2 regions of the Archangium sp. Cb G35 genome follow, and region 2 is predicted to be linked to the other one. Evidence: riboswitches for the same ligand, from Rfam matches in the RefSeq annotation. Region 2 holds a riboswitch; the other holds the start of a gene.

Region 1 (3,202 bases), on a different contig from region 2:
CCCGCGATGGACGCGATGGTCGCCGTGGGGGCGATCGCGATCAGCAGCGAGTTGCGCAGGCCCACCTGCTTCACGCGGGCACGCAGCGCGTCCCAGCGCGCCGTGTCCTCGGGGACCACGTTCCACGCGTCGAACTGGAGCTCGCCGCGCGCCGCCCGCGTCTCGGAGAAGGCCGGGTGGGCTCCGTGCTCGGCCGCCAGGTCCGTCGAGGCGGAGAGCGCGTGGAAGTAGATCTCCTCGGAGATCTTCCGCGACACGGCCCGCGCCTCGGCGCTGTCGAAGGGCAGGCGCATCTGGAAGAACACGTCCTGCAGGCCCATGACGCCCAGGCCCACCGGGCGCCAGCGGAGGTTCGAGCCCTTCGCCGAGGGGATGGGGTAGTAGTTCAGGTCGATCACCCGATCCAACTGCCGCACCGCCGTCCGCACCGTCCGCCCCAGCTTCTCCCAGTCGAAGGACACCCGGCCGCTCTCGTCCACCGACGTGTGCCGCGAGAGGTTGATGGAGCCGAGGTTGCACACGGCCGTCTCGTCCCGCGACGTCACCTCGAGAATCTCCGTGCAGAGATTCGACAGGTGGACGACCCGGCCCGGCAGCGCCGTCTGGTTGCAGGCCCGGTTCGACTTGTCCTTGAACGTCATCCAGCCGTTCCCGGTCTGCGCCAGCGTCCGCATCATTCGTGCGTAGAGCTCGCGCGCCTTCAGCGTCTTCGCCGCGAGGCCCTGCCGCTCCGCTTCCTCGTAGGCGCGATCGAACTCCTCGCCGTACAGGTCCGTGAGGTGCGGCACCCCCTTCGGGTCGAAGAGGGACCACTTCCCATCCGCCTCGACGCGCTTCATGAAGAGGTCGGGGATCCAGTTGGCGAGGTTCAGGTTGTGCGTGCGCCGCGCCTCGTCGCCCGTGTTGTCACGCAGCTCGAGGAACTCCTCCAGGTCCGCGTGCCACGTCTCCAGGTACACGCAGGCCGCGCCCTTGCGCTTCCCGCCCTGGTTCACCGCCGCCACCGACGCGTCCAGCGTCTTCAGCCACGGGACGATGCCGTTGCTGTGCCCGTTCGTGCTCCCGATCAGCGAGCCGCGCGAACGCACCCGGTGGTACGCCAGCCCGATGCCTCCCGAGAACTTCGAGAGCATCGCCACGTCCGTGTACCGCTGGTAGATGCTCTCCAGCTCGTCCCCGGGCGAGTCCAGCAGGAAGCACGACGAGAGCTGCTCGTGGCACGTGCCCGAGTTGAAGAGCGTGGGGGAACTCGGCACGTACTCGAGCATCGAGAAGAGCCGGTAGAGCTCCAGCGCCTCGGGCACCGTCTCCCCGAGCGCCACCGCGATGCGCATGAAGAAGTGCTGCGGCGTCTCCAGCACCTCGCGCGTCGTCGGGTGCTTGAGCAGGTAGCGGTCGTAGACCGTCCGCAGCCCGAAGTACTCGAAGAGCCGGTTGCGCGAAGGGTCGATCGTGTCGTTCAGCTTGCGCGCGTTCGTCGAGACGAGCCGGGCCACGCGCTCGTTCACGAGGCCGAGCCGGTGCGCGGCGGCGATCGACTGCGAGAAGGAGTGGATCTCCTGACCGGAGACCTCCTTGTCGATGTACGTGGCGAGCAGCCGCGCCGCGAGCTTCGCGTACTCGGGCTCCTCCAGCGTCAGCGAGGCCGCGGTCTGGATGGAGAGCTGATCCAACTCCTGCGTCGAGGCACCGTCATAGAGGCCGGCGATCGTCTTCGTCGCCACGCGGATGGCATCCACCTGACGCAGCCCATCGCAACAGCGGCCGATCGCCCGGACGATCTTGTTCAGGTCCGCGCCCTCGAGCACCCCGTTGCGCTTGCGCACCCTCATGGTGGTGGGCGGCGGTGTCGTGGACGTGATGTGGGTTCCGTTCAGCATGCTCCTCCTCCTCCGTTCGCGACCGTGTGGATCCGCGGAGAAAAAGGTCTGCCCGTGTCGCGCATTGCGACGTGCGATGACTCGCCAGGCCGACCTTCGCCCCCTCGGGCGACTGGAGCACCCCACGAGGAGAGCGGACGGGCCGGACGAGCACGGGGAACCCGTGGCGCACGGAACCTTCCACCTCCCCACGAGGCGTCCAGGTCGATCCACCCCCGGATTTCTCCCCAGGGGCAGGTGGCTGGCAGGTCTTCGGGCTCGCGAGCACCCGGCTCATCGCCGACGCCTACAACCGTCCCCTTCCCAGCCTCTCGGCCAGTGTGCGTGGACGGGTTCGTTCTCGCTGACCGCTGCGGGGCAGCTCCGGATTCACACCGGATTCCCTTTCAAGCCCGGGCCGAGACCCGGGCACCAGCGACGCGCGTCAACGTAAGGGGGGTGCCCCATGCTGTCAAAGGATCAGTGGCCGACGTTCCGGGCCTTGTGTCCTGCTTCGAGCGATCGTACTTCTGGGCTACCTTGGGTGGCCCTTCTCGCGTTCCCAGAGCGCCAGGGAGAGCGCCTGTTGCAGCCCCGCCTGGATCTCGCGCGGGCTGAAGGGCTGGCCCGTGTCCAGGGCCCACGTCAGGAGCGCTCCCGCGAACTCGCCCGCCGTGCGGTAGCGCTGGTTCACGTCGGGTGCCAGCGCCTTGCGCATCACCGCCGCCAGCCGCTTGTCCAACGTGTCCGGCAGATTCAGCTTCGCCGACCGGATGGCCGCCATCACCACGTCGGGGTCGTCACTGCCGCGCTCGAAGGGGTGGAAGCCCAGCACCAGCTCGTGCAGGACGATGCCCATGGAGAAGAGATCCGAGGCCAGCGTCACCGAGTCCCCGCGCGTCTGCTCCGGCGACAGGTAGTGCAGCTTGCCCGCCGTCACGCCTTCCTCCGGGCCCAGGTCCAACCCGCGCGCCTTGGCCACGCCGAAGTCGCCGAGCTTCACCTCGCACTGCCCGGAGAAGAAGATGTTGGCGGGATTCACGTCCCCGTGGACCAGCTCCAGCGGCCGGCCGGTGCGCGTGCGCGCCTGGTGGAAGTAGGCCAGTGCCCGCAGTACCTCGATGCACACGTGGACGCCCGCGGCCAATGGGATGCGCTGCCCCTGCCGCTCGTGCGCCCGGAGCATTCCGTCCAGGTCTCCACCCACCAGGAACTCCATGGCGATGAAGTAGCGCCCGAAGGCCTCTCCAATCTCCAGCCGGTGCACCAGGTTGGGGTGCTCCAGCAGGCCCATCAGGTCCGCCTCGTCGGCGAAGGACTCGGCGGTGACGTCCTTGCGCATC
Region 2 (3,202 bases):
GTGAGCAACGCACGGGAGGGAGGATGCCCGGGGGACGGGCACCCTCTCTCTCCGTACCCTCAGTGCTTCGCCACGGAGCCGGTGATGCGGACCTCGTCGGCCCGCACCGGCACCTTCTCCACCTTCAGCGTCGTCGGGCCCTGCAGCGTCAGGTACGGCTTGAGCTTCAGGAACTGCTTCTTGCCGAAGCCCTTCACCCGCACCAGTTCCTCGATGCGCTTGAACGCCCGCTTCCCGCGCCAGGTGACGATGCGCTGCGCGGCCTTCTCGCCCACGCCCGGCAGCAGATCCAACTGCGCCACCGTCGCCTCGTTGAGGTTCACCACCCCCGTGTACTGCGTCCGTGTCTTCGCCTGAGCGGCCTGCGCGCTCCCGGGCCCCAGCCACAACAGCCCGAGCACCGCGGCCACCCACATCACCCGTCCGCTCACGAGTGGCCTCCCACCGGCAGCGAGTCCAGCCCGCCGTCCAGGCCGTAGCGCCCACCACCCCCCGCCTGCATCGTGTCCTTCTTGTCCCCCGCCTCGCGCACGTGCAGCTTCCCGTCCAGCGGCAACACATCCAGCAGCACGTTGAGCGAGCCGTCCTTGTTCACGAACGCGCTCCCCGCCCGCACCCAGATGCTCCCGCCCTTGCCCTCGCGGATGGAGAACACCGCCAACCGCTTCCCCGCCGTCAGCATCTCGACCACCTTTGTCCTTCTCCTTCGCGCCTCCATGGCGCGGTTGTCCGCTGCACAGAGCAGATGCCGTGCCAGCGGTGTTTTCCTCGGAGCGCGCTCGCGCGAGGCGTACAGCAACGCCTCATGTGTCCGAAGTACGGGACGGGCGCGCACTTCCAGCGTGACTGTCCCGCTCGTGTTCACCGGCCGAGGGGGGACTGGCTCGGATCACCCTCCATGCACACCCTCTCCCGTATCCCCTCGCGTGCTGGAGGGCAGTCCCGTGCATCTGAAGTTCTCCGCCCTCGCTTCTCAGTTCCTCGATGACCCGCACTCGGTGCGACACGCCGTGCGCTGGCCGGTGCTGGTGTGGGAGGCGCCTCCCATGGGAGTGCGTCCCCTGTTCACCCGAAGCACCATGACGGGCCTCTCGCTGCGCCGGCCCACGCTCGCCGAGCCCCTCGTGCTCGAGGTGCGCAAGCGTCCACAGGGCCTCACCTCGCCGGTTCCGGGCATCACGCTGGGACGTACACCGGACAACGACATCGTCGTCGAGGACCCCACGGTCTCGCGGGTACACGCCACCTTCAGCGAGGAGAAGCACACGGGCGTCTGGTACGTCGCCGATGACGGGAGCCACAACGGCACCTGGCACAACGGCACGCTGTTGATTCCTGGCCGGCCCACGCCGTTGTTCGACCGGGCCTCGCTGCGCTTCGGCGACGTGCTGGCCACCTTCGTCGACTTCTCCGCCTTCAATCAGTTCATCCTCGACTGGCTGGCGCGCCACTCCCGCGGAGCCCGGGCGACCCCGCACGTCACCGAGGGTGGCTTGACGCGCGGGGGTTGAGCCCCTAGGAAGGGCCTGCCCTTGGGTGCCCATGCCGGGCCTTCAAGAGGGAAGCCGGTGCGAGTCCGGCGCGGTCCCGCCACTGTGATCGGGCAGCCCTGAGGTCAGGGCAGGGGTCCTCGGCAGTCGCCACTCCGGCCTTGGGGCCAGGGGAAGGTGGAGGAGCCCTTCTGGGAGACGCGGCGTGCGTCTCGGCCAGAGCCCGGAAGCCAGGAGACCTGCCCAGGGGTGTGGGCGCGAGCTGCCCGCGTTGGCCTTCTCTCTTCGACGGAGAGAGCGGAAGGCGGGGTCATGCGGCGGTCGCACCTCGCCGGGCGGTTGCTCTGCCTGGCGCTCAGCACGAGCGGTTCCGCGCTTGCGCAGCAGGCGGCGCCGCCTCCCCAGGAGACTCCGGCCACTCCGGCCCCGGACGCGCCCGGGGGCGAGCCCTTCCGCGTTCCCACCGTGCAGGTGGTGGAGACGTCCGAGGCTCCCGCGTCCCCGGACTCTGCGTCACGGAGGGACCCGAGCGGTGCCCTCACCGTCATTCAGGTGGACGAGTTCGGCGGCGCGGCCCGGGACACCGCGGCGATGCTGTCCACCGCTCCAGGCGTCACGCTGCAGGACGTGGGCGGCTACGGGCAGAGCAAGAGCCTCGTGGTGCGGGGTGCGTCCTCCAACGCGACGCTGGTGCTGCTCGATGGTGTTCCGCTCAATGGGCCCGGGGGCATCGCGGACCTGTCGCGCGTGCCCGCGGCCATGGCCGAGCGCTTCGAGGTACTGCGCGGCGGCGCGGGGGCACGCTACGGCTCGGGAGGCCTGGGCGGCGTCGTCAACATCATCACCCGCCGTCCCGGTGCGGAGGCACGCGTGGCGGGTGAGCTCTCGTACGGGAGCTGGGACACGGCGCTCGGGTGGCTGTCCGCCTCGGGGCCGCTGGCGGGCGGCGAGGCGCTGGTGCTCGTCCACGGAGGCACTTCCAGCGGGCGCTTCCCGTACCTCTTCGATCCGAGCCCCACGCTGCCCGGTGATGCGCTCGTCGAGGAGCGGCGCACCAACAACGACGCACGCGGGGCAGGGGGCCTGCTGCGGCTGCGGCGCGAGCTGGGCGGAGGGTTCTCCGCGGACCTGTTGGGGGAGCTGTCCTTCGACGAGCGGGGCCTCGCGGGCACCTCGCAGAACCCGAGCGTGGATGCGCGGCAGTCGGGAGGACGTGGCTCGGCGAGCCTGCGGGTGATGGGCACGTTGCCGGGTGGCGTGCGGACGAACGCGCGTGCGTACTACCGCCGGGACCGGATCGCGTTGGCGGGTGGCTCGTGGAGCCAGTCGGAGCCGCAGGTGCAGCAGCTGGGCGGGGTGGAGCTGGAGGGGCAGGTGCTGCTGGGCGGGTGGCACGCGCTGTCCGCGGTGCTGAGCGTGGGCGGTGAGTCCGTGACCGCCGCCGACACGAACGAGGCCTCCGGGGGTGACCCGTCGTGGCTGCGCGCGAGTGTGATGGCGATGGACGAGGTGCTGCTGTGGGACGGGCAGCTCACCATCGCGCCCTCGCTGCGCGTGGATCGTGCGGGCCCGTACACGCTGCTGTCCCCGAAGGTGGGGGTCACCGTGGAGCTGCCCGCGGACTTCGAGCTGCGCGCCAACGCCGGACGGGCCCACCGTGCTCCCTCGTTCCTGGAGCTGTACGTGCGTCAGGGCACGCTGCTGCCCAACCC

What was found. Region 2 has a riboswitch for cobalamin ahead of BO221_RS36305 (TonB-dependent siderophore receptor). Riboswitches for the same ligand answer to the same signal wherever they lie in the genome.
Region 1: it holds a riboswitch for cobalamin, as region 2 does, so the genes downstream of both, BO221_RS18315 (ribonucleoside-diphosphate reductase subunit alpha) here and BO221_RS36305 (TonB-dependent siderophore receptor) in region 2, are expected to answer to the same signal.

The regions. Positions count from the first base shown of each region.
Region 1 is NZ_MPOI01000005.1:505,094-508,295, forward strand. It holds gene BO221_RS18315 (ribonucleoside-diphosphate reductase subunit alpha) at 1-1,880, opposite strand, end outside; cobalamin riboswitch at 2,106-2,311, opposite strand; gene BO221_RS18320 (serine/threonine-protein kinase) at 2,395-3,202, opposite strand, start outside.
Region 2 is NZ_MPOI01000013.1:371,226-374,427, forward strand. It holds gene BO221_RS36285 (serine/threonine-protein kinase) at 1-4, shown strand, start outside; gene BO221_RS36290 (helix-hairpin-helix domain-containing protein) at 60-431, opposite strand; gene BO221_RS36295 (hypothetical protein) at 428-682, opposite strand; gene BO221_RS55075 (FHA domain-containing protein) at 945-1,511, shown strand; cobalamin riboswitch at 1,518-1,752, shown strand; gene BO221_RS36305 (TonB-dependent siderophore receptor) at 1,803-3,202, shown strand, end outside.